2 regions of the Pseudomonas palmensis genome follow, and region 2 is predicted to be linked to the other one. Evidence: predicted binding sites of a transcription regulator. Region 2 holds the regulator's gene; the other holds the start of a gene.

Region 1 (16,740 bases), 1.3 Mb from region 2:
AGTGTCTATCACCCGCAACACCCCCAGGCGAGCGTGGACAGCTGGCGTGCCCTGTGGCAGACCGGCCAGCCCGTGACGCCGATCATCTTCTACCGCTCGCACCTGCAGGCCGCCAACACGGGGTTCATCGATGCGTTTTGCGAGCGTCTGCAAGGCGCGGGGCTCAACCCGCTGCCGATTGCCGTGGCCAGCCTCAAGGAGGCAGCCTGCCTGGACCAGGTCGAGCAATGGCTGGACCAGGTCGACGCGGCCCTGATCATCAACACCACAGGCTTTGCCCAGTCCAGCCCGCAGCAGCCGCATTTGCGCCCGTTCCGGCGCGACATCCCGGTGCTGCAGGCCATCTGCGCACAGGACAACCAGCCGGCCTGGGAGGCCAGCGAACAGGGCCTGGGGGCCCGCGACCTGGCCATGCACATTGCCCTGCCGGAACTGGACGGGCGCATCATCAGCCGACCGATCAGCTTCAAGGACCTGGCCTGGCGCAGCGAACGCAGCCAGTCGGACGTGGTGTGCTACAAGCCGCACCTGGAACGCATGGATTTTGTTGCGGAACTGGCCCGGCGCTGGTGCGAGCTGGCGCGCCTGGGCAACCCGCAAAAACGCGTGGCGCTGATTCTGGCCAACTACCCGACCCGCGACGGGCGCATCGGCAACGGTGTGGGGCTGGACACCCCGGCGGCGGCGCTCAACATCCTGCGCGCCATGCAGGCCCAGGGCTACCCGGTGGGGCCGTTGCCAGACAGTGGCACGGCGCTGATCCAGGCCCTGCTCGGCGGGGTCAGCAACGACCTCGACACGCTCGACCAGCGCCCCTGTGCGCAGAGCATGGCGCTGGACGATTACCGCGCCGCCTTCGCCCTGTTGCCTCAGGCCAACCAGCAGGCGGTGCGCGAGCGCTGGGGCGAGCCGGAGCAGGACCCGATGTTTCGCAGCGGGCGCATGATGGTCGCCGGCCTGCGCCTTGGCCTGACCTTCGTCGGTATCCAGCCGGCGCGCGGTTATCAGGTCGACCCCAGTGCGGTGTACCACGACCCCGACCTGGTGCCGCCGCATGGCTACCTGGCGTTCTACTTCTGGCTGCGCCACGCCTATGCCGCCGATGCGCTGATCCACGTGGGCAAGCACGGCAACCTGGAGTGGCTGCCGGGCAAGGGCGTCGGCCTGTCGGCCGGGTGCTGGCCGGACGCGTTGCTGGGGCCGCTGCCGAACATCTACCCGTTCATCGTCAACGACCCGGGCGAGGGCGCCCAGGCCAAGCGCCGCACCCAGGCGGTGATCATCGACCACCTGATGCCGCCGTTGACCCGCGCCGAAACCTACGGGCCGTTGCGCGACCTGGAACTGCTGGCCGACGAGTACTACGAGGCGCAACTGCTGGACCCGCGCCGGGCCCGTGAACTGCAGCGCGACATCCTCAACCTGGTGCGCGACAACCACATCGACCGCGAGCTGCAGCTGGAAGGCGCGCTGGACGATGCGGCGGTGTGGCTGCCGCGCCTGGACACCTACCTGTGCGACCTCAAGGAGTCGCAGATTCGCGACGGCCTGCATGTGTTCGGCCAATCGCCGGACGGTCGCCTGCGGATCGACACGCTGCTGGCCCTGCTGCGGGTGGAACGTGGTGATGGGCGCGGCCCCAATGCCAGCCTGCTGCGCGCCCTGGCCCGCGGCCTGGGGCTGGGCTTCGACCCGCTGGACTGCGACCTGGGCCTTGCCTGGGAAGGGCCACGGCCGCCCAGCCTGGCACAGGTGAGCAGCGAGGCCTGGCGGACCAACGGCGACACCCGCGAGCGGCTTGAACTGTATGCCGCCCGCCTGATCGAGCAGACCCTCGACGGGGCGCCGGCCAGCCACCAGCACAGCGCCGACGTCGAGGCCGTGCTGCAGGCGCTGCGGGCCCAGGTGGCGCCGCAGCTGGATGCCTGCGGCCCGGCCGAAATGCAGGGCCTGCTGGCGGCGCTGGACGGGCGTTTCGTGCCGGCGGGGCCGAGCGGGGCGCCCAGCCGCGGGCGCCTGGACGTGCTGCCCACCGGCCGCAACTTCTACACCGTGGACGTGCGCCACCTGCCCACCGCCACGGCATGGCGCATCGGTTTCGCCTCGGCCAACCTGATTCTGGAACGCCACCTGCAGGACCACGGCGACCACCTGCGCCAGCTCGGCCTGTCGGTATGGGGCACGGCCACCATGCGCACCGGCGGCGACGACATCGCCCAGGCCATGGCCCTGCTCGGCGTACGCCCGGTATGGGCCAGCGGCAGCCAGCGGGTGGACGACTTCGAGATCCTGCCGGTGAGCCTGCTGGATCGCCCCCGGGTAGACGTGACCCTGCGCGTTTCGGGGTTCTTCCGCGATGCGTTCGGCAACCTGATCAAGCTGTTCGACGCGGCGGTGCAGGCCGTGGCGGCACTGGATGAGCCGGATGACCTCAACCCCCTGGCGGCCAAGGTGCGCAGCGAGCGTGCCGAACTGCTGGCCGCTGGCCTGAGCCCCGAGCAGGCCGAGCGCCAGGCGGGCTGGCGGGTGTTCGGCTCCAAGCCCGGTGCCTACGGCGCCGGGGTGCAGAACGCCATTGACGGCCGTCTGTGGCACAGCCGTGAAGACCTTGCCGAGGTCTACATCAACCATGGCGCGTATGCCTATGGCGCCTCGGACGACGGCACCGCCGCGCGCGAACCCTTTGCCCGGCGCCTGAGCCAGGTGCAGGCGGTGCTGCAGAACCAGGACAACCATGAGCACGACCTGCTCGATTCCAATGACTACTACCAGTTCCAGGGCGGCATGCTCGCGGCGGCAGAAAGCCTGGCCGGCGCCGGCGTTGCCAGTTACCACGGCGATCACAGCCAGCCGGATCGCCCGCGCATTCGCACCCTCAAGGAAGAACTGAACCGGGTGATCCGTGCGCGCGCGCTCAACCCCAAGTGGATCGACGGGGTCAAGCGCCATGGCTACAAGGGCGCGTTCGAGATGGCCGCGACGGTCGACAACCTGTTCGCCTTCGATGCCACCACGCACCTGATCGACGATCATCATTACCAGTCGCTGGCCGAGGCCTATGTGCTCGATGCCGCGACCCGCGAGTTTATCCGCCAGCACAACCCCGAGGCCCTGCGCGACATCACCGAACGTTTGCTGGAGGCCCAGCAGCGCGGGCTGTGGCAGGCTCCGGGCGAGTATCGACAGGCCCTGGAAGAGCAACTGCTGGACGCAGAGGAATAAGCCAGACATGAGCGAACCCGTACATTTTCCGCTGGCCGCCGTGGTCGGCGCCCACGACCTGAAGCTGGCGCTGTGCCTGACGGCCATCGACCCCAGGATCGGCGGCGTGCTGATCGAAGGCCCGCGCGGCATGGCCAAGAGCACCCTGGCCCGGGGCCTGGCCGACCTGCTGGGCGAGGGGCCCTTCGTGACCTTGCCGCTGGGCGCCACCGAGGAGCGCCTGGTCGGCACCCTGGACCTGGATGCTGCGCTGGGGCAGGGCCGCGCCCAGTTCTCGCCGGGTGTGCTGGCCAAGGCTGATGGCGGCGTGCTGTACGTCGACGAGGTCAACCTGCTGCCCGATCACCTGGTCGACCTGCTGCTGGATGTGGCTGCCAGCGGCACCAACCGGGTAGAGCGCGATGGCATTTCCCATCGGCACAGTGCGCGCTTCGTGCTGATCGGCACCATGAACCCGGAGGAGGGCGAACTGCGTCCGCAGTTGCTCGACCGTTTCGGCCTGAATGTGGCCCTGCAGGGCCAGCCGCTGCCCGAGGCGCGAGGCCAGATCATCCGCCGCCGGCTGGACTTCGACAGCGACCCGCAGGCGTTCTGCGCGCAGTGGGCCGATGCCCAGGCCGAGCTGCGCCAGCGCTGCCAGCAGGCACGCGAGCGCCTGGAACAGATTGCCCTGGATGACCAGGCCCTGACGCAGATCACCCAGCGCTGCTTCGAGGCCGGGGTCGACGGCCTGCGCGCCGACCTGGTCTGGTTGCGTGCCGCCCGTGCCCATGCGGCCTGGCGCAGTGCACCGGGCATCGAGGCCGAGGATATCGAGGCGGTGGCAGAGTTTGCCTTGCGCCATCGGCGCCATGACCGGCCCGCCGAGCAACCGCCTCGCCCCGACGCTCAGCCCCAGGGGCAATCGAGCCCGTCGAGCGAGCCCCAGGGCAGTGGCCAGTGGGGTGAGCTGCCAGGCCAGCCGGTGGCTGTGGGCGCTCGGCGCGAGGTACCGCGCTGGCCAAAAAAGCCTTGAGCATCCGCCCGCGCTCGCACCCGGCGGCGGATGCCAGGCCCCGTGCAGGCAAGCTCGACCGGGGCCCGCGCGGGCGTGCCCGGGCAGCCGGGCAGGGCAGCGTGGCCTGGCCTGCCACCCTGCTCAAGGGCCGCCCGCGCCAGCGCGACGAGCTGTGCTGGGCGCAGCGCACCGCCGCGCCGACGCAGCTCTGGCTGGTGATTGTGGATGCGTCGGCGTCTACCCGGCGTTACCAGGCACTGAGCAAGGCCAAGGGTTTGCTGGCCGAACTGTTCGACCAGGCGTACCGGGCCCGCGCCAGGCTCGCCCTGCTCACGGCCAGCGGCCGCGAACCGCGCTGGCAGCGCCACGGCCTGAAGGCCTCTGCTGCGCTGCAGCCCTGGCTGGCGGAGCTCGGCGCCGGCGGAGGCACGCCACTGCTCGAGGCACTGCAGCAGGCCCGGCAATGGCTGACCCAACGCCAGCGGCGCTACCCCAATGAGGTGCAGCACTGCCTGATCCTAACCGATGGCCGGCTCAAGGCCTGGCCGGCGCTGGAGGCACTGCCGTGCAGCAGCCTGCTGGTGGACATGGAAAGCGCACCGGTTCGCCTGGGCCGCGCCAGGCAAATGGCGCTGGAACTGGGTGCGCAATACCAACACCTGGAACAGTTCAACTTGCGTTGAAACAAGTACTTGGGCCGTAAACTGCGGCCAACTGCCGCAGCCGCCGGCGCACACTTCACAAACAAAAAAAGTGCACCCGGTGGGTGCACTTTTGCATGAACGGGGCAGGCCGGAAAGTTACTTCGGCATGCTCCACGGCTGCAAGTCATAACCTTTCTGGCTCAACTCGGCGCGCACTTCCTCGATCAGGTGTGCCAATTGCTGCGGGTCGGAATAGGTGCTGCTTGGAACTTGCTTGCTGCCGATACGGGTGCTGGTCCGGTCGATTACCGCCAGGCTGAGTTCGCCAGTGCCGTTAGGCACATCCCAGGCGACGCACTGGAAAGGTTCGAAGGCGTGGTCGGCAATCAGCAGTGCTTCGTTGACACGGAGCGGGGCGTTCATGGGTTCGGTCTCTCTGTGGTCCCAAACATTGAAAAAGTTGCGGCAAGGTGTGTTCCCTGCGGCAGGTTACTTGTACTGATGCACGCAGTAGTGGGTCAGGTCACACTGCAAGTAATGTTTTTTTAATCGGTGCTGACAATCTGCATTCATTGGCAACATCTGGGACGTTGAATTAACAGGAAAATTCTACCGAGCCGAAAGCAAGGCCGTATTTGCAGACGGACGGTAGTGGGCATTCTGACGTTGGTTGCTACTGTTACAGACGGGCCATACAACATGCTGTTTCTACTAACATTTCCAATAATTGGCGCCAAGGAAAGGTCATGCTGGAACCGGTACCGAACCGCCGCTTGCTGATCGTTGACCCTTGTGACGATTGCCACCGCTTGTTGCCAGGCCTGCGCAGCGTAGGTTGGGACGTGCGCACCTGCACCCTTGCCACTGCCCTGGAGCACCCTTGCGATGTGGGGCTGCTGCGCCTGCACGCCAGCCACCTGCAGCACCCCGATGCGGTCAAGGACCTGATCAGCCGCAGCGGCACCGAGTGGATCGCGGTGCTCAGCGCCGAGGAGCTGCGCGCGCAGAACGTGGGTGATTTTGTGTGCGAGTGGTTTTTTGACTTCCATACGTTGCCATTCGATGTCTCCCGCGTGCAGGTGACCCTGGGTCGCGCTTTCGGCATGGCACGCCTGCGCGGCAAGGGCAACCTGCATGTGGATGAGCCCGAGCACGAACTGCTGGGTGACAGCCGCCCGATCCGCGAACTGCGCAAGTTGCTGAGCAAGCTGGCGCCCACCGAGTCACCGGTGCTGATTCGAGGCGAGAGTGGTACCGGCAAGGAACTGGTGGCGCGCACCCTGCACCGGCAGTCGCAGCGCCACGACAAACCGTTCGTGGCGATCAACTGCGGGGCGATTCCCGAACACCTGATCCAGTCCGAGCTGTTCGGCCACGAAAAGGGCGCCTTCACCGGCGCGCACCAGCGCAAGGTCGGGCGCATCGAGGCTGCCAACGGCGGCACGCTGTTTCTCGACGAGATCGGCGACCTGCCGCTGGAACTGCAGGCCAACCTGCTGCGTTTTCTGCAGGAAAAGCATATCGAACGGGTGGGCGGCAGCCAGCCGATTGCGGTGGACGTGCGCGTGCTGGCTGCGACCCATGTCGACCTGGAGAGCGCGATCACCAGCGGGCGTTTTCGCGAAGACCTGTATTACCGGCTCAACGTGCTGCAGGTGGTGACGGCACCGCTGCGTGACCGGCATGGCGACCTGTCGATGCTGGCCAGCCACTTTTCGCGTTTCTACAGCCAGGAGACCGGCCGGCGCCCGCGCACCTTCAGCGAAGACGCGCTGATGGCGATGGGCAAGCATGATTGGCCGGGTAATGTGCGCGAACTGGCCAACCGCGTGCGTCGCGGCCTGGTGCTGGCCGAAGGGCGGCAGATCGAGGCCCAGGACCTCGGGTTGCAGGGCGCGCAGGTCGAGATGACGCCGATGGGTACCCTGGAAGACTACAAGCACCGCGCCGAGCGCCAGGCGCTGTGTGACGTGCTCAATCGTCACAGTGACAACCTCAGCATTGCGGCCAAGGTGCTTGGGGTGTCGCGGCCTACGTTCTACCGGTTGCTGCACAAGCATCAGATTCGCTGAAGATCCCACGCTACGTCCATTCGCCAGCAAGGCTGGCTCCTACCCGAAGGTAGGAGCCAGCCTTGCTGGCGAATGGCGTCGGCGCAGATCAGAAGTAGTAAGGGAATTTGAGGCTGAAGGTGAAGTCCGGCGCATCGTCGGTCAGGCCGATCGACAGGTTGGGCACTATGGTCAGGTTGTCGGTGGCGGCCAGGGTCATGCCCACGTTGAAATAGGCGGCGTTGGCATCACTGCTGGGCACCGAGGTCCAGCTGTCGCCGGTTTCGGCCGACTTGATCTTGGATTTGCGCGCGATCAGGTCGGACACCGAGAACGACATGCTCATCTTCTCGTTCAGCGCAAAGGCGATACCGGCGCCGATCTGGAAGCTGTCGCCCAGCTTGACCTTGCCCGGCACCTTGACCCCGGACGTGGAGCTGACGTCACTGAACGACTCTTCCAGGGTATGGGTATAGGACAGGCTGCCGAACAGTACTGCCGGGTCGAACGTCTTGACCAGCGAGATGCCCGGGCTGATGGACCATACGCCGTTGCCGGTGGGCAGGTCTTCGGGGTAGGCGAGGCTGTCGTTGTTCGGATCCTGGATCAGCTTGATACCGAACGGGTCCTTGCCGGTGGGCGCCTTGACCCGCAGGGTGAGCACCGCATCGGGGCTGTTTTCCGATTCGTCGAGGAACTTGTAGGCCACCCCGAAGTTGACATCCCCCAGGGTCGGGTCGCGGGTGACGGTCTGTTCGGTCACGCCCTGGGCGTTGTTGCCGGCGCCCCCGGACTGGTAGGTGGACTCGCGGTAGACGATGGGGGCGTTGATATCGAACTGCCAACGCTGGTCGAGGTTGTAGCGGGCAGTCAGGTCCAGGGTCCAGTTGTCGGCCTTGATGCGGTCCAGGTTGATGTTGCCCAGGAAAATCGAGTCCAGCGCGAGGAAACCGTTGAGGATCAGTTGGCGGGTGTCGTAGCGGGCGTAGGTGATGCCGGTCTCGACGCTGAACTTGCCGCCACCGAAGAAGCCGCTGGCTTCGTCGTACAGGTTGGACACGCTCTGTGCAGGTTCCGAATCGCCCTTGAGCGCTTCGCCGTAGGAACTGCCGGTGCCGGGGGCCGCCCCGGATGCGGTAGCCACCTGGCCTGACCGGGTGGGGGCCGCTGGCGAGCGGGTCAGGCGCTGAGGAGGTGCCGCGGGTTGATCTTCAACCTGACGGACCCGCTGCTCGAGCACCATCAGTGCCTGCTGCTGGGATTCATAACGTTGCTTGAGTGCCTGCAACTCCTGTTTCAGGGCCTCAACTTGCGGATCTGGCGCCGCTTGCAGCAGCGCTGAAGACGCCAGAGTGCTCACACAGACCACTGCCTTCAACGAAAACGATCGATGCATGGGTTAGCCGTCCCTTCCAACTGCGGTGAATTGAGACAGAGCGTAGATCAATATCCGGAAATACGAAGGCCCTTTAGTTGATCCAGGTTGCAGTTCAAGGCCCCGGCAGTAGGCAGGTTGTTGCGCAGTACCACATTGAGCTGGGTGATGTTGTTGACGGCGTTGTTGCCGCCCAGGAGCGTGGTGGCCTGCAGCAGCCCGCCCTGGGCCAGGCGCTGCACCGTATTGCCCTGGTTGTTGTTGGCCTGGATACCCAGCTGGATGCCCTTGCCGGTGGAGGAAACGCTCAGCGTGCCGGCGCCATTGCTGCCGGTGATGGTCTGCCCGCTACCCAGCAACTGACCCTGTGGCTGGCCCGCCGCCGGGGCACTGTTGGCTTCCTTCACGTTGATCGAGACGTTGTTGTAGGCCGTGTTGTAGTCGCCCGCTGCGCGTACCGACTGGGTAACGCCCTGGGTCGTGCCAAGGCCGGCCCCGCCGGTGACGGTACCGTTGCCCTGGGTTACCGGGGCGCCGTTGCCGTCGCGCGTGTCGAGCGAGACATAGAACTGCGGCTTGAACGAGGACTGCTGCACTTGCATGCTGGCGGTGGCGCCGATGCTGTCGCCGCGGGCGTTCTGCCAGGTGCTGCTCATCACCACGCCAAAGCTGATGATGCGCCCTGGCATCACATAGCGTCCGCGCAGCTCGGACAGTTCCTGGTCCTTGATCTCGATGGGCTTGAACTGCGCATGGGCAGGCAAGCTGGCGGCCAGGCAGGCGGCAACCAGCCAGGTTGAAGTCTTCATCGGGTGCTCCCCGGAGCTTCATGCCCCTTCTGATTAGAAGAAATCACTTTGTATGAAACCAAAATCCATCAACTGCGCATCGTCTACCGGGCTGAACCCGTTGATCTTGTTTTTTGCAGTCAAGGGTTGTGGCGGGTCGAGCAATGCGTTGGCCTTGTCATAGCCAGGGCCGATGACGGCAAAGATGATGCCGTTCCAGCCTTTGACGAAATCATCGAACTTGTAGCGTTTGTGGCCCAGAACCGGGTCACCGATGTACACCCAGTCCTTTTCGGTGCGTTGCAGCACCACGAAGTGCTTGTAGCCGCGAATGTCCATCAGCACCACCACTGGAATGGTGACGCTTTGCAGGCTCTCGGGCGGGATCCGATAGCCCCGGGCACGCATGCCGATGCTTTCCACGTATTTCTTCATGTCCAGCATGGAGAAGCCCTGGGTCTTGACCACTTGCTGGTCGGCGTGGGCGAGCATGCCGTCGATGATGTGTTCTTCGTCGACGTCCAGCCAGTAGGCCTGCTTGAGGACGGTGGCCAGGGCGGCGGCGCCGCAACTGAAATCGGTTTTCTGTTGTACAAGGTCGGCGAAGCGTCGTTCGCGAATGCTCTGGATGGGCTTGTAAATGACATTGCCGCCCGGCAGGGCAGCGATGGGCATCTGTGCGGCCTCGGCCAGGCTGGCCAGAAACAGCAATGCGGCAAGCAGGGCAATGCGCATGGTCTTCGCACCGTGTAGATGGCAGGAAAGGGGCCCCTGGGGGCCCCGTCCTTTTTCAGCTTACAGGCAGGCGCGGCAGCCTGCTGCGATGGACAGCGAGTTGCTTTGCTGGTTGCCCGAGCCGGCCGACACGTTGGCGCCCACGTTGCCCGACACGCCATTGAGCGAGTTGCTCATGTTGGCGTTGTTGACCACAGGGTTGGCCCAGCCGGTAGGTTTGAGCACCTGGTAGGTGTAGACGCCACCGAGTACGAAGCTGCCTTCTTCGGTGAAGGTAAGCTTGTCTTTCTGTGGTTTGTTGCCGCCACGATCATCCCAGCCACCGTTGTGCCCGGGTTTGTCGTCTTTGCGTTCCACGTAGCCGTGGCCTTCGCCTTCGTACTGGCCATAGGCGGCAAAGGCGCCACCGAGGGTTTCCTTGGTGTAGGTACGGTCGGCCTTGTTGTTGACGCTCAGGCCGGAGGTGGACTGGTTGGCGGCTGCGCTGGCCACGGCCACACGGCCGCCGGACACGGCGATTGCCAGGTTGTTTTTCTGTTGGTTGAAGTCGCCGGCGGTCACGTTGACACCGATGTTGCCGGAGCTGTTGTTCGCCGAATTGGTGAGATTGGCGTTGTTCTGGGTAGAGAAGTTGTTGACGATGTTGCTGGTGTTGGTCTGGGTGGCGCTGGAAACAGCAACCGCACTGCCGAAGATGAAGCGTTCGTCGGCAGTGGCGATGGCGGCAACGTTGTCTTGCTGGTTGCCGTCACCGGCTGCCACGTTGGCGCCCAGGTTGCCTTGAGAGCCGTTTGCCGAGTTGTCCATGGTGCCGTTGTTGCGGGTGTTCTCGTTGAGCACACCGTTACCACCATTGCCCTGGGTATCGATCACGGTGGCGCCAGCGCCGGCGTTTACCAGCAGGGCGAGCAGCGCGCTGGAATTGTTGTTGCCGCCGTTATTGCCGCCATTGTGTCCGCCGTTGTGACCACCGTTGTTTCCGCCCGCTTGTGCAGCAACTGCCATGACCGCTGCGAGTGCGAATACCAGAGGCTTGAGTGCCATTGTGGGTTTCATGGTGTTTCTCCGCATTGTTTTTAGTTGTTAAGTGTTGTGTTGTGCTGCGTTGTGAACTGCTCGGGTCAATCTGCAACCCGTACGCTCAGGGTGTTGGCCATTCGGTTCCCGACCCCGGCGCTCTGGTTCAACTGGATCACCCCACGGCTGCCGGTGAAGGCCTGATCGCTGGTAGCGACCTGGCGACTGCCGGGGGTTTGACCTGTCGAGCCTGAGCCGTTTGACAGCGCCACGTTCTGCTGGTCGAGGACGCTGTCGTCGATGCTCTGCGCGTTGGCACTGATGCTTACCCGCACGGCATTGACTTGTTGTGTGTTGGCACCGGCCGACTGGTTGATCCCAATCATCCCGTTACCGTTGGTGAAGGCGTTGCCACCGATGCTGGCGCGGGCATTGATCGCGCTGCTGGCAGGGGTGTCGATGCGCTGGCGCACCTGGGTGGTGGCGGTGGCATCGGGGTTGATGGCGATGGCGCGACTGTTGTTCTGTTGCTGCTGGTCGCCAGCCGCCTGGTTGATGGTCACGTTGCCCTTGTAGCCCTGGCCGCTGGCGTTGATGGTGGCGTTGTCATTGACCGGTTGGCCGGCCAGGGCCGACGCGCTGCAGGCCAGCGCCAGAAACAGCAGTGAGTGGTTCATCTCAACGGCCCCCGGTCAGGATCTGCAGCGGCGCAAGGCCACGCTGCACGTTCTGGTTGACCGAATTGGAGATGCTGTTGGCGCCCCCTGCGCCAGGGCCGGCGCCGCCACGCAGGCCCGGCAGGCTGGTGGGCACGGCCCCCATGCCGCGGATGTTGCCGGACGCGTCGGGCATCAACACCCGGTTTACACTGGCACCGCTGGCCACACCGGCAAAGTCGCCATCGCTGAGCTCGTTGGTCTGGCTCAGGATGCGTGGCGACTGATTGGCATTGACGGTCATGGGGCGGGGGTCGGGGGTGCCGGTCGGGCGAACGGCCGAACGGGGCTGAACCTGGCGCTGGATGATGATGGTGCCGTCGCCGGCGGCCAGTATCGGCAGGCTCAGGGTGCTGGCGCCCAGCGCACAGCCCATGACGAAAAGACTCAGCAGCTTGTTGGTGTGATTCCCCACGGCAGCGATTCCTTCTTCGGTGCGCTGGCCCTATCAGCGTTGCGAGAAGGAGAGCAGAAGCTGTGCCGCTTTTGCTTTGTGCCAGCGAATCAAGGGCATAGCGCACGGGGCAGGGGCCGGTCGGAAAACCTGTATCACCGGTGATACAACCGCTGGTCCTTTTTGCAGGCGCCGCAGCAGCGCAGATGCCCGGCGTGCCCCGAGGGTGGGTGTATCACCGGCTTAACACGTCACCGCGTGTTGGGCGCAAGTGCTCTGGATCGGCGGTTGAGGTGGCCGGGTGTGTAACGCCGGGTTAACACTCGGTGGCGCAGGCCGGGGGCTTGCCTTCCAGCAGCGCCTGTACGGCCGCCAGTACCGTCGATTGGCGGTATGCCCAGTCGCCCTCGATGACCTGCATGGGTTGGCCATGCCGTTGCAGCCATTGGCGGCTGGCCTCGAAGAACGCCTGGCGCTCCTCCAGCCGTGGCTGACAGCGCTGGCCGTCGCCGACCCAGGGCACGCCTGCGGGGCTGAGCAACAGGTGCAGGTCGTAGCGCCGTGCCAGCAGCGCCTGTTCCAGCCACGTCGGGCAATCGTTGAACAGTACGCGGCTCCACAGCATGTTGCTCAGCAGGTGCGTATCGAGTATCAGCAGCTCGGGCTGGCGCGCGCGGGCCGCATCCTCCCACACCAGCTGCCCGCGGGCGATGGGGTCGATGTCGGCGTAGCAGGTGTCGCGTCGCTGCTCGTCGATGAAGTGGCGCACGTACTCGCCTACCAGTTCGCCACCGAAATGCGCCTGGATTTCGCCGCCCAGCCAGCTCTTGCCACTGGATTCCGGGCCCGCCAGTACCAGGACCTTCATGGGCTGGCCAATGCCGGGTCACGTCGCCAGCTACGCCAGCCCTGCAGGGCGATCAGGGTGAACAGCGCATACAGCGCGGCGGTGATGTACATGCCTTTGTAGAGGAACAGGCCGACGAAGATCACGTCCAGCACGATCCACAACGGCCAGCATTGCACGCGCTTTTGCGCCATCCAGAACTGCGCCACCAGGCTGAAGGCGGTGAGGGTGGCGTCCAGCCAGGGCTCTGCAGCATCGGTCCAGGTGGCCATGGCCGCACCGAGGGCCAGGCTGGCCAGCAGGCCCACGCCCAGGCCCGACAGCAGCGGCGCGGTACCCAGGTAGGTCACCTGCCGGATCGGGCGATCCTCGCCGGGGCGTGTCCACTGCCACCACCCATAGAGCTGGAACACTGCAAACGCCAGTTGCAGCAGCATGTTCGAATACAGCTTGAAGTCGAAGAAGATCCAGCTGTAGAGCAGCACCACCAGCAGGCCGATGGGCCAGCACCAGGGGTTCTGGCGGGTCGTGAGCCATACAGCGATGACGCCCAGCACGGCAGCGTACAGTTCCAGGCCGGACATCGGCGTTCCTTGAAGGGGGGCAGGGCGGCGATTGTACCTTGTGGCACGTCAGGTGCCAGCCTTGGGTGAGCACTTCGCCGCCAAGGCCGGCTCCTGCTGAGGCAATGTCGAGCCTTGCAGAAGCCGGCCGCCGGCGAGGTGCAGGCTGCGGTCAGACCCGGAACTGCCTCAGCAACTGCCCCAGCTGTTCGCTCAACTGGTTCAATGCGGCCCCGGCACTGCTCGACTGGTGCGCCGCCACGGCCGTCTGACGCGACAGCTCGGCCGTCTGGGTGACGTTGTGGTTGATCTCTTCGACCACATGCGACTGCTGCAGCGTGGCACTGGCAATCGAGGCATTCAGCGCGCTGAGGTTGTGCAGTGCCTGGCTGATGGCATCCAGGCTGGCACCGGCCTCGCTGGCCTGTTCGACCGTCTCGCGCGAGGCCAGGCTGCTGGCATCGATCGCCTTGACCGCAGCCTCGGACTGGCCCTGAAGATGCTCGATCATCTGCTGGATCTCGGCCGTCGACTGCTGGGTGCGTTGTGCCAGCAGGCGCACTTCGTCGGCCACCACGGCGAACCCGCGACCCTGTTCACCCGCCCGCGCGGCCTCGATGGCGGCGTTGAGTGCCAGCAGGTTGGTCTGCTCGGCAATCGAACGGATCACCTCCAGTACGCTGCCGATACGCGTGCTCTGGCCCGCCAGGGCCTGGATCACCTGCACCGCCTGGTCGATGGTGCCCGACAGCTCGTCGATTTTCAGCAGGCTGCCATGAATGCTTTGCCGGCCCTGTTCGGCCCGCTGCTGGGCGTCCTGCATCTCGCTGGAGGCGTGCTCGGCGTTCCTGGCCACGTCCTGCACCGCATAACTGACCTCGTTGATTGCGGTGGCCACCTGTTCCATCTGCTGCGACTGCTGTTCGCTGCGCTGGTGCGCCTGGCCGGCGTTGCTGCCTACATCCCCGGCCGAATGGCCCAGGGCCTGGGCGGCGCCCTGCAACTGGGTCACCACCTGCTGCAGCTTGGCGGTGAAGGTGTTGAAGTGCAGGCCCAGCTGGGTGACTTCATCCTGCCCATGGGTGTCGAGGCGACGGGTCAGGTCGCTTTCGCCGCTGGCGATGTTGCCCATGGCATCCACGGCTTCCTGCAAGGGGCGGGTGATACTGCGGGCGATCAGCATGACCACCAGTGCCATTATCAGCGCGATGACCACCCCCAGCAGCGATGCGTCGCGAAGCTGGCGCACGAACTCGGCGTGCATGTCGTCGATGTACACGCCAGAGCCGATCACCCAGCCCCAGGGTTTGAACAGCTGGATGTACGAGGTTTTTTCCACCGGCTCGCTGGCACCGGGCTTGGGCCAGCGGTAGTCGATGCTGCCGGCGCCCTGGGCCTTGGCCAACGCGACCATTTCGTTGAACAGCGCATAGCCGTCCGGGTCGCGAATGCCGGAGAGGTCCTGGCCTTCGAGCTTGAGGTTCATGGGGTGCATGATCATCTTCGGGCCCAGGTCGTTGATCCAGAAGTAGTCGTCCTGGTCATAACGCAACCCGCGCACCGCACTCAGCGCCTGTTGCTGGGCGGCCTCGCGGGTAAGGGTACCGCTGGCTTCCAGCCCCTGGTAATAGGCCAGCACGCCGGCTGCGGTTTCGACCACGTGCCGGGTCTTTTCGGCCTTTGCCTGGTACAGGTCACCGTGGATCTGACGCAGCATCAGCAGCCCCAGGGTCACCAGCATCAGTACCGCCACCACCAGGATGAGCCACAGCCGACGGCTGATCGACATACTGCGTAAAGTCTTCATGAAGGTCACCCTATGTTCTTGTTATTGTCCGCATCCAACCACGCTTTACCGAAACAACCTACTCGACCAAGGGCTAAGTGATTGATTAGTAGAGCGCTGTCGCGTCGAGCGGCAGCGTTTGCACGAGCGCTCTGTTAGGATTTCGGCCTTCACGGGGCAGTTCTGAAGGCCGGGGTAGCATTTCCTTCGGTTTTGCGACGGAGTGTCGCCGTAATATGCCCGGTTTCGGGCAATCAAATAACGAATGATGAGACCTGCCAGCGGCAATGTCTTACGGGGGAATGATGGATTTTTGGACCGCCATGCAGGCTGTGATTCTCGGCATCGTCGAGGGTCTGACGGAGTTTTTGCCCATTTCGAGTACCGGTCACCAGATCGTGGTCGCCGACCTGATCGACTTTGGCGGCGAACGCGCGATGGCGTTCAACATCATCATCCAGCTGGGCGCGATCCTGGCGGTGGTGTGGGAATTTCGCCGCAAGATCCTGGACGTGGTGGTGGGCCTGCCCCGCCAGGCCCGGGCCCAGCGCTTTACCCTCAACCTGCTGATCGCCTTCATGCCCGCCGTGGTGCTGGGCGTGCTGTTCGCCGACCTGATCCATGAGTACCTGTTCAACCCGATCACGGTGGCGGTGGCCCTGGTGGTGGGCGGGGTGATCATGCTGTGGGCCGAGCGCCGCCAGCACGTGGTGCGTGCCGAGGAGGTCGATGACATGCGCTGGACCGATGCGCTGAAGATCGGCTGCGCGCAGTGCCTGGCAATGATTCCAGGGACTTCGCGGTCGGGCTCGACGATCATCGGCGGGCTGTTGTTCGGCCTGTCGCGCAAGGCCGCCACCGAGTTCTCGTTCTTTCTGGCGATGCCGACCATGGTCGGGGCGGCGGTGTTCTCGGGCTACAAGTACCGTGACCTGTTCCAGCCGGATGACTTCCCGGTGTTCGCCATCGGCTTTGTGGTGTCGTTCATCTTCGCGATGATTGCGGTGCGCGGCTTGCTCAAGTTCATCGCCAGCCACAGCTACGCGGTGTTTGCCTGGTACCGTATCGCATTTGGCCTGGTGATCCTGGCGACCTGGCAGTTCGGCTGGGTCGACTGGGCCGTGGCGCACGGCTGAGATGGCCCGCATCGAAACGCGCCCGCCCATGCGCCACCTGCGCCTCAAGTTGCTGGCATTCGTGGCCCTGTGCCTGCTGCCGGTGCTGGGCGCACTGAAGCTGGGTGTGGGCACAGGCAACTGGTTGTGGCTGGCGGCCTATGGGCTGGCGAGCCTTGGCTGTTTCGGGCTGTATGGCTACGACAAGCGTCAGGCGCGCGGCCAGGGGCAGCGTACCCCCGAGAAGGTGCTGCATGCCTGCGAACTGGCCGGTGGCTGGCCAGGGGCGCTGCTGGCGCAGCAGGTGTTCCGGCACAAGACACGCAAGTTGTCCTATCAGCTGGTGTTCTGGGTGATCGTGCTGGGGCATCAGGTGTTCTGGGCCGACTACCTGTTTCTTGCCGGGCGATTGTTCGGGTTCTAGAGCGCTTTCGCCGGCAAGGTCGGCGCCTTCAGGGGCCGGCCTTGCCGGCGAAAGCCATCGGCCTCA
Region 2 (14,279 bases):
CTCGGGTCCAGGCGCAGCGAGCGGCTGACCTGATGCACCGCCAGCCCCCACTCGTAGCCCTGTACCGAAATAACGTATTGCAGCCCCTGGCGGAAGTCGTCGCGGTAGCGGTCGGGCATGACCCAGCGCGCCGTGTCGAGCACCTTCAGGTTGCCCGCCTGGCTGGGCAGGATGCCCAGGAACCACTCGGGCTGGCCGAACAGCGGCGTGAGCTCCTGGCCGGCCAGCGAGTAGATCGAGCCCAGGCACACCAGCGGCACCGCCAGGGTCAGCCCGGCCACGTCGAACAGCAGGCATTCGAACGGCTCGGCGGCCCAGGCCGGGCGACCGTCGCCCGTCAACGGCGGCACCGGCTGGTCCGGTGCTGCGGGCAGGTGCACCTGCACCAGCGGCTCGACCGGGGTCGGCACGTCGGCGATGACCGGGGCGACCACCGGGGCCGCCTCCACCACCTTGGCCACCACCGGTGGCGCCATCACCGGCATTACCAGCCGCGTCGGTTCGGCGAATACCGGCGCTGCGGTCTTGAGCCGGGCGTCACGGGCCTGTTCTTCGAGCACTGCTGCCTGGAACTCGTCGATCGCTTCAGGCGCCGTGACGACCACCGGGGCCGGGGCCACTGCGACGCGTTCGGCCACCGCCAGGGGCAATGGCTGCAGCTCTTCGGTGGCCTCCTGCAACAGGCCGTCCAGGTACGACTGCAAGGCCAGTTGAGGCTTTATGGTGACCTGCTGCGGGCTGTTCATCAGGCCACCTGCGCAACGGCATTCTGCGCCAGCAGATGCTTGAGCAATGCCCGGTAGGCAATCACGCCACGGCTCCTGCCATCGAACTGCGACGGCGTGAGCCCGGCACGGCTGGCGTCGCGCAGGCGCGTATCGACTGGAATGTAGCCCTGCCAGATGGTCTCGGGATAAGCGTCGCGCAGCACCCGCAGGGTGCCCATCGAGGCCTGGGTACGGCGGTCGAACAGGGTCGGCACGATGTGGTACGGCAAGGCCTGCTTGCGCGAGCGATTGACCATGCTCAGCGTGCTGACCATGCGTTCGAGGCCTTTCACCGCCAGGTATTCGGTCTGCACCGGGATCACCAGTTGCTGGCTGGCTGCCAGCGCATTGACCATCAGAACGCCCAGCAACGGCGGGCTGTCGATGATCGCGTAGTCGAAATCCTGCCACAGCTGCGCCAGACTCTTGGCGATCACCAGGCCCAGGCCACTCTGGCCCGGTGACTGACGCTCGAGCACCGCCAGGGCGGTGCTGGAAGGCAGCAGCGAGATGCGCTCGTCGCTGGTGGGCAGCAACAGCTGACCCGGCAGCCCTTCGGGCACCGTGCCCTTGTGCAGGAACAGGTCGTAGCTGCTGTGCTCGAGGGTGTCCGGGTTGTGACCGAAGTAGCTGGTCATGGACCCGTGCGGGTCGAGGTCGACCACGACCACGCGCTTGCCCGCCTCGGCCAGCAGGCCGGCCAGGGCGATGGATGTGGTGGTCTTGCCGACACCACCTTTTTGATTGGCTACTGCCCAGACTCTCATTGCGCTGCTTCCTCCCGGTCGGGTCGGACCCTGCCGGGATCGATTAAAGGGTCGACGACGGGGAATTGACGGGATTGCGCCCGGCCGTCGGTGCTACGGCTGGCGGTGCAGTTTGTGTGCCAGCACGCTTGAGCGCCGCATCGGGTGTGGCATTGGCGCTGCCGGTACCGGTCAGGCTGCGGCGCACCTCCAGATTGCGCGAGATCACCAGCACCACCCTGCGGTTCTGCGCGCGCCCTTCAGGGCTGGCATTGCTGGCGATGGGCTGGAACTCGCCGTAGCCCACAGAAGCCATGCGTGCCGGGTTGACCCCTTCCATCGCCAGCAGGCGCACGATGCTCGCCGCCCGTGCCGACGACAGCTCCCAGTTGGTCGGGTACTGCGCCGTGCGGATCGGCTGGTCATCGGTGAAGCCTTCGACGTGCACCGGGTTGGCGAACGGCTTGATGATGTGCGCCACCTTGTCGATGATGTCGAACGCCTTGTCGCTGGGCATGGCATCGCCACTGCCGAACAACAGGGAGGAATTGAGCTCGATCTCGATCCACAGTTCGTTGCCGCGCACGGTCATCTGGTCGGACTTGATCAGGTCGCCAAAGGCATCGCGCACATCGTCGGCGATGGTCTGCAGCGGGTCGCTGGAGCTTTGCCCCAGGCCCGCATCGACCTGCTCGCTGTCCTTGATCAGCGGTTCGGCCGGCTTGACGCTGAGGGGGCGCTCGTCGCCTATCGGAATCGGCTTCATGCTGCGCTCGGGGTCGTTGAACACGCCGATCAGCGCCTGCGAGATGACCTTGTACTTGCCCTCGTTGATCGAGGAAATCGAATACATGACCACGAAGAAGGCGAACAGCAAGGTGATGAAGTCGGCATACGACACCAGCCAGCGTTCGTGGTTTTCATGTTCCTCGGGTTGACGACGACGGGCCATGGCTTACTCCATGAAGCCCTGAAGCTTCAGTTCGATTGAACGTGGGTTCTCGCCTTCGGCAATCGACAGCAAGCCTTCCAGGAGCATTTCGCGATAGCGCGACTGGCGCATGGCCAGGGCCTTGAGCTTGTTGGCGATCGGCAACAGGATCAGGTTGGCACTGGCCACGCCGTAGATGGTGGCCACGAACGCCACCGCGATACCGCTGCCCAGCTGGGTCGGGTCGGCCAGGTTGCCCATCACGTGGATCAGGCCCATCACCGCGCCGATGATGCCGATGGTCGGCGCATAGCCGCCCATGCTCTCGAACACCTTGGCGGCCTGGATGTCACGGCTTTCCTGGGTGTAGAAATCCACCTCGAGGATGCTGCGGATGGCTTCGGGCTCGGCGCCGTCGACCAGCAGCTGCAGGCCCTTGCGGGCATACGGGTCGGGCTCGGCATCGGCCACGCCCTCAAGGCCCAGCAGGCCTTCCTTGCGTGCGGTGAGGCTCCAGTTGACCACCCGGTCGATACCGCCGGCCAGGTCGACCCGCGGCGGGAAGAGGATCCAGCGCACGATCTGCAGGGCGCGCTTGAACGCGCTCATGGGGGCCTGCAGCAGCGAGGCCGCCAGCGTCCCGCCGATCACGATCAGCGCCGCCGGGCCATTGATCAGCGCCGACAGATGGCCGCCTTCGAGGTAGTTGCCGCCAACGATGGCGACGAACGCCAGGATGATCCCGATAAGGCTCAACACGTCCATCAGATGCACGCCTCTACCAGGTGCCGGCCGATCTCGTCCAGGCCGTACACCGCATCGGCCAGGTTGGCCTTGGCAATGGCCATGGGCATGCCATAGATCACGCAGCTGGCTTCGTCCTGGGCCCACACCTGGCTGCCGCCCTGCTTGAGCAGGCGCGCGCCTTCGCGGCCATCGGCGCCCATGCCGGTCAGCACCACGGCCAGCACCTTGTCGCCATACGACTTGGCCGCCGAACCGAAGGTGATGTCCACGCAGGGCTTGTAGTTGAGGCGTTCGTCACCTGGCAGTATCTTCACCGTGCCGCGCCCGTCGACCATCATCTGCTTGCCGCCCGGTGCCAGCAGGGCCAGGCCGGGGCGCAGCACGTCGCCGTCCTCGGCTTCCTTGACGCTGATGCGGCACAGCTTGTCCAGGCGCTCGGCAAAGGCCTTGGTGAAGGCCGCCGGCATGTGCTGGATCAGCACGATCGGCGCCGGGAAGTTGGCCGGCAGCTGGGTCAGCACGCGCTGCAGCGCCACCGGGCCACCGGTGGAGGTACCGATGGCCAGCAGCTTGTAGGCCTTGCGCTTGGGCGCTGGCGAGCTGGGTGCAGCGGCCCGCGCAGGGGCTTGCGGGGCAACCGGGGCGGCGCGCATGGACGCTGCCGGGGCGCTGCTGCCGGCGCTGTGCGACGGTGCAGGCGCTGCCGCCGGTGCCGGGCTGGCATAGCTGCTGAAACGGCGGTTGCTGCGCGAAATGGTATGCACCTTTTCGCACAGCATCTGCTTGACCTTCTCGGGGTTGCGCGAGATGTCCTCGAAGTTCTTCGGCAGGTAGTCCACCGCACCGGCGTCCAGTGCGTCGAGGGTGACGCGGGCGCCTTCGTGGGTGAGCGAGGAGAACATCAGTACAGGCGTGGGGCAGCGCTGCATGATATGGCGCACGGCGGTGATGCCATCCATCATGGGCATTTCATAGTCCATGGTGATGACGTCGGGCTTGAGCGACAGCGCCTGATCGATCGCTTCCTTGCCGTTGGTCGCGGTACCGACCACCTGGATAGTCGGGTCCGCTGAAAGAATTTCCGAGACACGGCGGCGGAAAAAACCGGAATCATCCACCACCAGGACCTTGACTACCATAAACACTCCATTACGGTGCGCGGCCACCTGGCCACGCCACCGGGATCAGATACGCCGAGCGGCGTAACGCTTGAGCATGCTCGGCACGTCGAGGATCAGCGCAATGCGCCCGTCACCGGTAATGGTGGCGCCCGACATGCCCGGGGTGCCCTGCAGCATCTTGCCCAACGGCTTGATGACCACCTCTTCCTGGCCCACCAGCTGGTCGACCACGAAGCCGATGCGCTGGGTACCCACCGACAGGATCACCACGTGGCCTTCACGCTGCTCCTCGTGGGCTGCCGAGCTGACCAGCCAGCGCTTGAGGTAGAACAGCGGCAAGGCCTTGTCACGCACGATCACCACTTCCTGGCCGTCGACCACGTTGGTGCGCGACAGGTCCAGGTGGAAAATCTCGTTGACGTTCACCAGCGGGAAGGCGAAGGCCTGGTTGCCGAGCATCACCATCAGGGTCGGCATGATCGCCAGGGTCAGCGGCACCTTGATGACGATCTTCGAGCCCTGGCCCTTGGTCGAGTAGATGTTGATCGAGCCGTTGAGCTGGGAAATCTTGGTCTTGACCACGTCCATGCCCACGCCGCGACCGGACACGTCGGAGATCTCGGTCTTGGTCGAGAAGCCCGGGGCGAAGATCAGGTTGTAGCAGTCGCTTTCGCTGAGGCGATCGGCGGCGTCCTTGTCCATCACCCCGCGCTTGACCGCAATGGCGCGCAGGACATTGGCATCCATGCCCTTGCCGTCATCGGAGATCGACAGCAGGATGTGGTCGCCTTCCTGTTCGGCAGCGAGGATCACCTTGCCATTGCGCGACTTGCCGGCGGCTTCGCGCTCTTCCGGGGTTTCCACGCCATGGTCGACGGCGTTGCGCACCAAGTGCACCAGCGGGTCGGCCAGGGCCTCGACGAGGTTCTTGTCCAGGTCGGTCTCTTCGCCGACCAGCTCCAGGTTGATCTCTTTCTTGAGCTGGCGGGCCAGGTCGCGAACCAGACGCGGGAAGCGCCCGAAGACCTTCTTGATCGGCTGCATGCGGGTCTTCATCACCGCGGTCTGCAGGTCGGCGGTTACCACGTCCAGGTTCGAGACGGCCTTGGACATGGCTTCATCGCCGCTGTTCAGGCCCAGGCGCACCAGGCGGTTACGCACCAGCACCAGTTCGCCGACCATGTTCATGATCTCGTCCAGGCGCGCGGTGTCGACCCGCACGGTGGTCTCGGCCTCGCTGGCCGGATGCTTGTCGGCAGCGGGAGCCGCCTGACGGGCCGGCGCGGGGGCGGGTGCCTTGGCCGGTGCCGGTGCAGCGGCTGCCGCTGCGGGCTTGGCCGCCGGCTTGGCCGCAACCGTCGCCGCAGCAGCAGGCGCGCTGGCAGCGCCAGCGCCGCTGACGGCGTCGGGCGCGAACTTGCCCTTGCCGTGCAACTCGTCGAGCAGGGCCTCGAATTCGTGTTCGGAAATATGGTCACCCGCCGCTGCGGGTGCGGCAGCGGCCGGTGCGGCGGCCGCTACAGCGCCGGGCAGTGCATCGGCGGCAAAGGTGCCCTTGCCGTGCAACTGGTCCAGCAGTGCTTCGAATTCATCGTCGGTGATGTCACCGCTGGGCGCCGCGTCCGCGCCAGGTGCAGCAGCAGATGCCGCCGCCACGCTGTCGGGGGCGAACTGGCCCTTGCCATGCAACTGGTCCAGCAACGACTCGAACTCGGCGTCGGTGATTTCATCGCTGGCAGCGTCCACGGCCACCGGCTCGGGCGCCTCGGCCTGGGCCTTGGCGGCATTGAGCGAGTCGAGCAACTGCTCGAACTCGCTGTCGGTGATATCACCCCCGCTCGCCTCGGCCTCAGGCTCCGGCTCGGCAACCGCCGCCACCGGCGCAGGCGCCGCCGCTTCGGCACCGGCAGGTTCGGCCAGGCGCGCCAGGGCGGCCAGCAGTTCCGGAGTGGCTGCGGTGATGTCGGTGCGCTCGCGCACCTGGCCGAACATGCTGTTGACGGTGTCCAGGGCTTCCAGGACCACGTCCATCAGTTCGGCGTCCACACGTCGTTCGCCCTTGCGCAGGATGTCGAAGACGTTTTCGGCGATGTGGCAGCACTCCACCAGCTCATTGAGCTGGAGGAAGCCGGCGCCCCCTTTTACAGTGTGAAAACCGCGAAAAATTGCATTGAGCAGGTCGGCATCATCCGGGCGGCTTTCCAGCTCGACCAGTTGCTCGGACAGTTGCTCAAGAATTTCGCCGGCTTCTACCAGAAAATCCTGGAGGATTTCTTCATCGGCGCCGAAGCTCATTAAACGTGCTCCCTAAAAACCCAGGCTGGACAGCAGATCGTCGACATCGTCCTGACCGGACACAACGTCTTCACGTTTATCGGCATGAATCTGTGGTCCTTCACCCCGAGTCGGATGTTTTTCTTGATCTTTTTCGGCACGCAGCTGGTCGTGGTCATGCTCGATGCCGGCGAACCGGTCGACCTGACTCGCCATCAACACGAGCTTCAGAAGATTGCTTTCTACTTCGGTGACCAGTGCCGTGACGCGCTTGATCACCTGGCCGGTCAGGTCTTGGTAGTCCTGAGCCAGAAGAATGTCGTTGAGATGGCCGGCGACCTTGCGGTTGCCCTCGGCGCTGTGCGTCAGGAAACTGTCGACGCGCTTGACCAGCTCGCGAAACTCCGGAGCCTCGACTTCGCGGCGCATGAAGCGCTGCCAGTCGCCACTCAGGCTGGCCGCCTCGGCACTGAGGTCGTTGAGTACCGGCGTGCTTGCCTCCACCAGGTCCATGGTGCGGTTGGCAGCGCCCTCGGTCAGCTTGACCACGTACGACAGGCGTTCGGTGGCGTCGGTAATCTGCGAGACTTCCTCGGCCTGCGGCATGTGCGGATCGATCTGGAAACTGACGATCGCACTGTGCAGCTCGCGGGTAAGCTTGCCGACTTCCTGGTACAGGCCAAGGTCACGGGTCTGGTTCAGCTGATGGATCAGTTGCACCGCGTCGCCGAACCTGCCTTTTTCAAGGCTGCTGACCAGCTCCTGGGCATGTTTCTTCAGAGTCGACTCGAAGTCGTCCAAAGATGATCTTTTTTGCTCCATAAGCGCCCCCGTGGCGTACCTCAGCTATTGACGCGCTCGAAGATCTTTTCGATCTTTTCTTTCAGCACCTGGGCGGTGAACGGTTTGACCACATAGCCGTTGACGCCCGCCTGGGCGGCTTCGATGATCTGTTCGCGTTTGGCTTCGGCCGTCACCATCAGCACCGGCAGGTGCTTGAGGCGTTCATCCAGACGTACCTTGCGCAGCAGGTCGATACCGGACATGCCGGGCATGTTCCAGTCGGTCACCAGGAAATCGAAGTGACCGCTTTCGAGCATCGGCAACGCGGTGTTGCCGTCGTCGGCTTCCTGGGTATTGGTGAAGCCCAGGTCACGCAACAGGTTCTTGATGATCCGCCGCATCGTCGAAAAATCGTCGACGATGAGGATTTTCATGTCTTTGTTCAATTAGACCTCCAAGCAGTCTTTAACGCGCTCAGCGCTGAACGCGCATTCAATCAATTCGGGCACTACATTTCACGACTGTATGGAACGGCTGCTCAACGCGCCCGCCATTCCCCCAGGCGACCGCGCAAGCGTGCGGCGCACTGGCTGTGCAACTGGCTGACACGCGACTCGCTGACCCCCAGCACCTCGCCGATTTCCTTGAGGTTCAGCTCTTCGTCGTAGTACAGCGCCAGCACCAGGCGCTCGCGCTCGGGCAGGTTGGCGATTGCATCCGCCAGGGCTGCCTGAAAGCGCTCGTCTTCCAGATCGCGCGATGGCTCGAGCTGGGCACTGGCGCCGTCCTCGTGCAGGCCTTCATGTTCGCCGTCCTGCAACAGGTCGTCGAAACTGAACAGGCGACTGCCCAAGGTATCGTTCAAAATCCCGTAATAATCATCGAGACTCAATTGAAGTTCGGCAGCAACCTCGTGATCTTTAGCATCACGACCGGTTTTTGCTTCAATTGCACGAATCGCGTCACTCACCATGCGGGTATTGCGGTGTACCGAACGCGGCGCCCAATCCCCCTTGCGCACCTCGTCGAGCATGGCCCCACGGATGCGGATACCGGCATAGGTCTCGAAACTGGCACCCTTGCTGGAGTCGTACTTGTTGGAGACCTCGAGCAGCCCGATCATGCCGGCCTGGATCAGGTCTTCCACCTGCACACTGGCTGGCAGACGCGCCAGCAGGTGATAGGCAATGCGCTTGACCAAGGGTGCGTACCGCTCGATCAGCTCGTACTGGGCATCACGCGAAGCCTTGCTGTACATCCGATAGCCGCTTGCACTCATAGCACTGGTCCCGCACTGGTCGGTTGCACCAGCCGTTCGACGAAGAACTCCAGATGACCACGCGGGTTGGCAGGCAACGGCCAGCTATCGACCTTCTGAGCAATGGCCTTGAAGGCCAGCGCGCACTTGGAACGCGGAAAGGCTTCGTAGACTGCTCGCTGCTTCTGCACTGCCTTGCGGACACATTCGTCGTAGGGCACAGCACCGACGTATTGTAAGGCGACATCCAGGAAGCGATCCGTGACCTTGGTCAATTTGGCGAACAGATTGCGACCTTCCTGAGGGCTTTGTGCCATGTTGGCCAGCACCCGGAAACGGTTCATGCCGTAATCGCGGTTCAGCAGCTTGATCAGGGCATAGGCGTCAGTGATGGACGTGGGCTCGTCGCACACCACCAGCAGCACTTCCTGGGCCGCGCGCACGAAGCTGACGACCGAATCGCCGATGCCGGCCGCGGTGTCGATGACCAGCACGTCGAGGTTGTCGCCGATCTCGCTGAACGCCTGGATCAGCCCGGCATGCTGGGCCGGCGCCAGGTGCACCATGCTCTGGGTGCCGGAGGCCGCAGGCACGATGCGTACCCCGCCAGGCCCCGGCAGCAGCACGTCGCGCAGCTCGCAGCGGCCCTCGATGACATCGGCCAGCGTGCGTTTGGGGGTCAGGCCGAGCAAGACGTCGACGTTGGCCAGGCCCAGGTCGGCGTCCAGCAGCATGACCCGACGGCCAAGCTCAGCCAGCGCCAATGACAAGTTCACTGACACGTTGGTCTTGCCGACGCCACCTTTGCCGCCTGTCACGGCGATCACCTGTACGGGATGCATGCTGCCCATGTTTGTTCTTTACCTTGTCTTACTTAGACCGAGGCCACATGACTGGCTGCGCTTTCAACACCTGAAAAATGCCTGGCAGACCATTGATGTAGGTACTTTGCAACGTATACACATTTACCTCAGCCGACACGCTTGCCGTCGCTGTGGTACAGATCGGCGAACATGTCGGCCATGGCCTCTTCGCTGGGATCGTCCTGCATTTGTACACTGACCGCGCGACTGACCAGATGGTGCCGGCGCGGCAAGTGCAGATCGTCCGGAATGCGCGGCCCATCGGTCAGATAGGCCACCGGCAACTCATGCGTGATGGCCAGGCTCAGCACCTCGCCCAGGCACGCCGTTTCGTCGAGCTTGGTCAGGATGCAACCGGCCAGCCCGCAGCGCTTGTAGCTGTGGTAGGCAGCGGTCAGCACCTGCTTCTGGCTGGTGGTGGCCAGCACCAGGTAATTCTTGGCCTGGATGCCGCGCCCGGCCAGGGTTTCGAGCTGCATGCGCAGTGCCGGGTCGCTGGCCTGCAGGCCGGCGGTATCGATCAGCACCACGCGCTTGCGCAGCAGAGGGTCCAGGGCCTGGGCCAGCGACTGGCCGGGGTCGACGTGGGTCACCGACACATTCAGGATGCGCCCCAGGGTCTTGAGTTGTTCCTGGGCGCCGATGCGAAAGCTGTCCATGCTCACCAGCGCGATGTTCTGCGCGCCGTACTTGAGCACATAGCGCGCCGCCAGCTTGGCCAGGGTGGTGGTCTTGCCCATGCCGGCCGGGCCGACCATGGCGATCACGCCGCCCTCTTCGATCGGCTCGATTTCCGGCACCTGGATCATGCGGGCCAGGTGCGCCAGCAGCATGCGCCAGGCCTGGCGGGGCTCTTCGATGTCGGCAGTGATGTCCAGCACCTCGCGGGCCAGCGGCCCGGCGATGCCGATGCGCTGCAGGCGGCGCCAGAGGTTGGCCTGGTGCGGCTTGCTGCCCTGCAGCTGGGTCCAGGCCAGCGAGCCGAGCTGCACTTCGAGCAGCTCGCGCAGGCCCGAGAGCTCCGAACGCATGGAATCGAACAGACGCTGATCGACCGGCGCCGGGGCTGCTGCCTGAGGCCGCACGGGGGCCTCGACCTGCGGCTCTACCAGCGGCTCGGAGGCGGTCAGCGGCAGGCCGGCGAACAACTGGCGGTTGCCCTCCTCGCCTTCGACCCGGCTGCTGAGCTCGGCCTGCGCGGTGACGATGCGCGACTGGGTCTTGCGCAGTTCGTCCTCGAGCTCGACGTTCGGCACCCGCGGCGCAAGCGCGGACAGCTTGTAGTCCAGCGCCGCCGTCAGCTCGACACCGCCAGCAATCCGTCGGTTGCCGATGATGGCGGCCTCTGCCCCCAGCTCATCACGAACCAGCTTCATGGCCTGACGCATATCAGCGGCGAAAAAACGCTTAACTTGCATATCCCACTACCTCAGCCGTTGGGGCCTACTGTGGCAACGATGGTAACTTGCTTGTTGTCAGGTATTTCCTGATACGCCAAAACATGCAAATTCGGTACAGCCAGGCGGCCAAAACGCGACAGCATCTGTCGAACGGGTCCTGCGACCAGCAGGATTGCAGGTTGCCCTTGCATCTCCTGACGCTGGGCGGCCTCGATCAACGAACGCTGAAGCTTTTCGGCCATGCTCGGCTCAAGAAGAACACCATCTTCCTGACCCTGCCCGGCCCTTTGCAAACTATTGAGCAAAATCTGTTCCAACCTTGGCTCAAGCGTGATCACAGGCAGCTCGGACTCAGTTCCTACAATGCTTTGCACGATTGCGCGGCTCAATCCTACGCGCACCGAAGCCACCAGCGCGGCGGTATCTTGACTCTTGGCGGCATTGTTGGCGATGGCTTCGGCAATGGTGCGGATGTCGCGCACCGGCACCTGCTCGGCCAGCAACGCCTGCAGCACCTTGAGCAGACCAGACAGCGGCAGCACCCCCGGCACCAGTTCCTCGGCCAGCTTGGGCGAGCCCTTGGCCAGGACCTGCAGCAGTTGCTGTACCTCTTCGTGACCGATCAGCTCGTGGCAATGCTTGTAGAGGATCTGGTTGAGGTGGGTGGCGACCACGGTGCTCGCGTCCACCACGGTGTAGCCCAGCGATTGCGCCTGGCTGCGCTGGGCCACATCGATCCACACTGCCTCCAGGCCGAAGGCCGGGTCCCTGGCGGCGATGCCGTTGAGGTTGCCGAACACCTGCCCCGGGTTGATCGCCAGTTCGCGGTCGGGGTAGATCTCGGCCTCGGCCAGGATCACCCCCATCAGCGTCAGGCGGTAGGCGCTGGGGGCCAGGTCGAGGTTGTCGCGGATGTGCACGGTGGGCATCAGGAAGCCCAGGTCCTGGGACAGCTTCTTGCGTACCCCCTTGATCCGCGCCAGCAACTGCCCACCCTGGTTGCGGTCCACCAGCGGGATCAGCCGGTAGCCGACTTCCAGGCCGATCATGTCGATCGGGGTAACGTCGTCCCAGCCCAGCTCCTTGGTTTCCTGAGCACGCTGCGGCGACGGCAGCAGGTCCTGCTGGCGCTGCACTTCCTGCTGTGCCTTGACCTTGGCCTGGTTCTGCTTGCGCCACACCAGGTAAGCGCCGCCCGCGGCCATCAGGCCGAGGCTGAGGAATGCCACGTGCGGCATGCCCGGCACCAGCCCCATGACGATCATCAGGCCGCCGGACACGGCCAGCGCCTTGGGCGAATCGAACATCTGCCGGTTGATCTGCTTGCCCATTTCCTCGGAGCCCGAGGCACGGGTAACCATGATCGCGGCGGCGGTGGACAGCAGCAGCGAAGGCAACTGCGCCACCAAACCGTCACCGATGGTGAGCAGCGCATACACGCGACCGGCGTCGCCGAAGGTCATGCCGTGCTGGAAGATACCCACGGCCATGCCGCCGATCAGGTTGATGAACAGGATCAGCAGGCCGGCGATGGCGTCACCGCGCACGAACTTGCTGGCACCGTCCATCGAACCGTAGAACTCGGCCTCCTGGGCCACTTCGGTACGCCGTGCCTTGGCCTGGGCCTGGTCGATCAGGCCGGCGTTGAGGTCGGCGTCGATGGCCATCTGCTTGCCGGGCATGGCGTCGAGGGTGAAGCGCGCGCTCACCTCGGAAATGCGCCCGGCACCCTTGGTCACCACCACGAAGTTGATGATCATGAGGATCGCGAACACCACGATACCGACCACGTAGTTGCCGCCGATCACCACCTCGCCGAAGGCCTGGATCACCTTGCCCGCGGCTTCGTGGCCGTCGTGGCCGTGGAGCATCACCACCCGCGTGGACGCCACGTTCAGCGCCAGGCGCAGCAGCGTGGCCACCAGCAGGATGGTCGGAAACACGGCGAAATCCAGCGGGCGCAAGGCGTACACGCACACCAGCAGCACAACGATGGACAGGGCGATGTTGAAGGTGAAGAACACGTCGAGCAGGAACGGCGGGATCGGCAACATCATCATTGCCAACATCACCAGCAGCAACAGCGGCACCCCCAGGTTGCCCCGGCCGAGCCCGGACAGGTTGCTACGGGCGCTGTTGATTAACTGAGAGCGATCCACCGATATTCCTCTTCAAGCAAACTTTTGACGCCATGCGGGCGCTTGGCGCTGCTATTGCAAGAAGCTTTCCAACTTTGGATTAGTGACGCGACCTTCGCCGACACTGCCGGCTCCTGCAGCGAAGGGGCCGGCACCTCGGCGCCGACGGGAAGAGCTCAAACGGTTCAGGAATCGCGGCGCAGGTCCGGCGGAATCGGCAGATCCTTGAGCGGCTCCGGCGCCTTGCCCTTGCCCGCCCGGTGCTGGCGAATCTGATACACGTAGGCCAGCACCTGGGCCACGGCCAGGTAGAGGCCGGCCGGGATCTCTTCCTCGAGCTCGGTGGAGTAGAAGATCGAACGCGCCAGCTCAGGCGATTCCAGCACCTGGATGTTGTGGGCATTGGCGATTTCGCGAATCTTCAGCGCCAGGAAATCGGTGCCCTTGGCCAGCAGCGTCGGCGCATTGCCCTTCTCGGGGTCGTACTTGAGCGCCACCGCATAGTGGGTCGGGTTGGTGATGATCACGTCGGCATCGGGGATCGCCGCCATCATGCGCCGCTGCGACATCTCGCGCTGCAACTGGCGAATACGCTGCTTGACCTCCGGCTTGCCCTCGCTGTTCTTGTACTCGTCGCGCACCTCCTGCTTGGTCATCAGCAGCTTCTTGTGCGACTGGTACAGCTGCAACGGCACGTCCACCAGGGCAATCAGCAACAGGCCGGCGGCCATCCACAGGGCACTCCAGCCCACCACCTGCACGCTGTGGATGATCGCCTGCTCCAGCGGCTCGTTGGCAATGGCCAGCAGGTCGTCACGGTCCGACGACAACACCACCAGCGCCACGATCAGGATCACGAAGAACTTCGCCAGGGCCTTGAGCAGCTCGGTCAGTGCGTTCAGGGAAAACATGCGCTTGATCCCCGACAGTGGGTTCATGCGGCTGAACTTGGGCGCCAGGGTGCCGCCGGCAAACAGCCAGCCACCCAGCGAGATCGGCCCGATGAAAGCCACGATCAGCGCCACCAGCAATACCGGCTGCAGCGCCATCAGGGCCATCTTGCCCGAGGCCAGCAAGAAGGTGCCCATCGAGCGCTCGTCGATCAGCGTGTCGCGCGACAGGGTGAAGTTGATGCGCATGATGTCCATCAGCACTTCGGCCAGGCCACCACCGAACACCAGCAGGCCACCGGCCCCGGCCAGGGTCACCACCACCGTGTTGAGCTCCTTGGAACGGGCGATCTCGCCCTTC

Evidence for each region. The regulator FliA, encoded in region 2, starts transcription of late flagellar genes. The targets are predictions, from matches to a motif close to CTAAAGTTTNNNNNNNNNNNGCCGNTAA.
Region 1: ACPRTJ_RS23130 (methyl-accepting chemotaxis protein) is a predicted target of FliA. The motif match lies at 15,178-15,205, and genes of this name have one in related genera.

What each region holds. Positions count from the first base shown of each region.
Region 1 is NZ_CP187958.1:5,000,731-5,017,470, forward strand. Features, by position in the region: gene cobN (cobaltochelatase subunit CobN) at 1-3,222, shown strand, start outside; gene ACPRTJ_RS23070 (ATP-binding protein) at 3,230-4,237, shown strand; gene ACPRTJ_RS23075 (vWA domain-containing protein) at 4,234-4,902, shown strand; gene ACPRTJ_RS23080 (hypothetical protein) at 5,020-5,286, opposite strand; gene ACPRTJ_RS23085 (sigma-54 dependent transcriptional regulator) at 5,610-6,935, shown strand; gene ACPRTJ_RS23090 (hypothetical protein) at 7,024-8,310, opposite strand; gene ACPRTJ_RS23095 (hypothetical protein) at 8,358-9,098, opposite strand; gene ACPRTJ_RS23100 (C39 family peptidase) at 9,132-9,812, opposite strand; gene ACPRTJ_RS23105 (hypothetical protein) at 9,873-10,868, opposite strand; gene ACPRTJ_RS23110 (adhesin) at 10,934-11,506, opposite strand; gene ACPRTJ_RS23115 (hypothetical protein) at 11,508-11,960, opposite strand; gene ACPRTJ_RS23120 (AAA family ATPase) at 12,256-12,807, opposite strand; gene pnuC (nicotinamide riboside transporter PnuC) at 12,804-13,370, opposite strand; gene ACPRTJ_RS23130 (methyl-accepting chemotaxis protein) at 13,522-15,156, opposite strand; gene ACPRTJ_RS23135 (undecaprenyl-diphosphate phosphatase) at 15,441-16,271, shown strand; gene ACPRTJ_RS23140 (DUF1294 domain-containing protein) at 16,273-16,674, shown strand; gene ACPRTJ_RS23145 (MmcQ/YjbR family DNA-binding protein) at 16,738-16,740, opposite strand, start outside.
Region 2 is NZ_CP187958.1:444,208-458,486, forward strand. Features, by position in the region: gene ACPRTJ_RS01960 (CheW domain-containing protein) at 1-746, opposite strand, end outside; gene ACPRTJ_RS01965 (ParA family protein) at 746-1,534, opposite strand; gene motD (flagellar motor protein MotD) at 1,578-2,465, opposite strand; gene ACPRTJ_RS01975 (flagellar motor protein) at 2,469-3,209, opposite strand; gene ACPRTJ_RS01980 (protein-glutamate methylesterase/protein-glutamine glutaminase) at 3,209-4,330, opposite strand; gene ACPRTJ_RS01985 (chemotaxis protein CheA) at 4,376-6,607, opposite strand; gene ACPRTJ_RS01990 (protein phosphatase CheZ) at 6,620-7,408, opposite strand; gene ACPRTJ_RS01995 (chemotaxis response regulator CheY) at 7,429-7,803, opposite strand; gene fliA (RNA polymerase sigma factor FliA) at 7,908-8,648, opposite strand; gene fleN (flagellar synthesis regulator FleN) at 8,645-9,478, opposite strand; gene flhF (flagellar biosynthesis protein FlhF) at 9,598-10,908, opposite strand; gene flhA (flagellar biosynthesis protein FlhA) at 10,920-13,049, opposite strand; gene flhB (flagellar biosynthesis protein FlhB) at 13,214-14,279, opposite strand, start outside.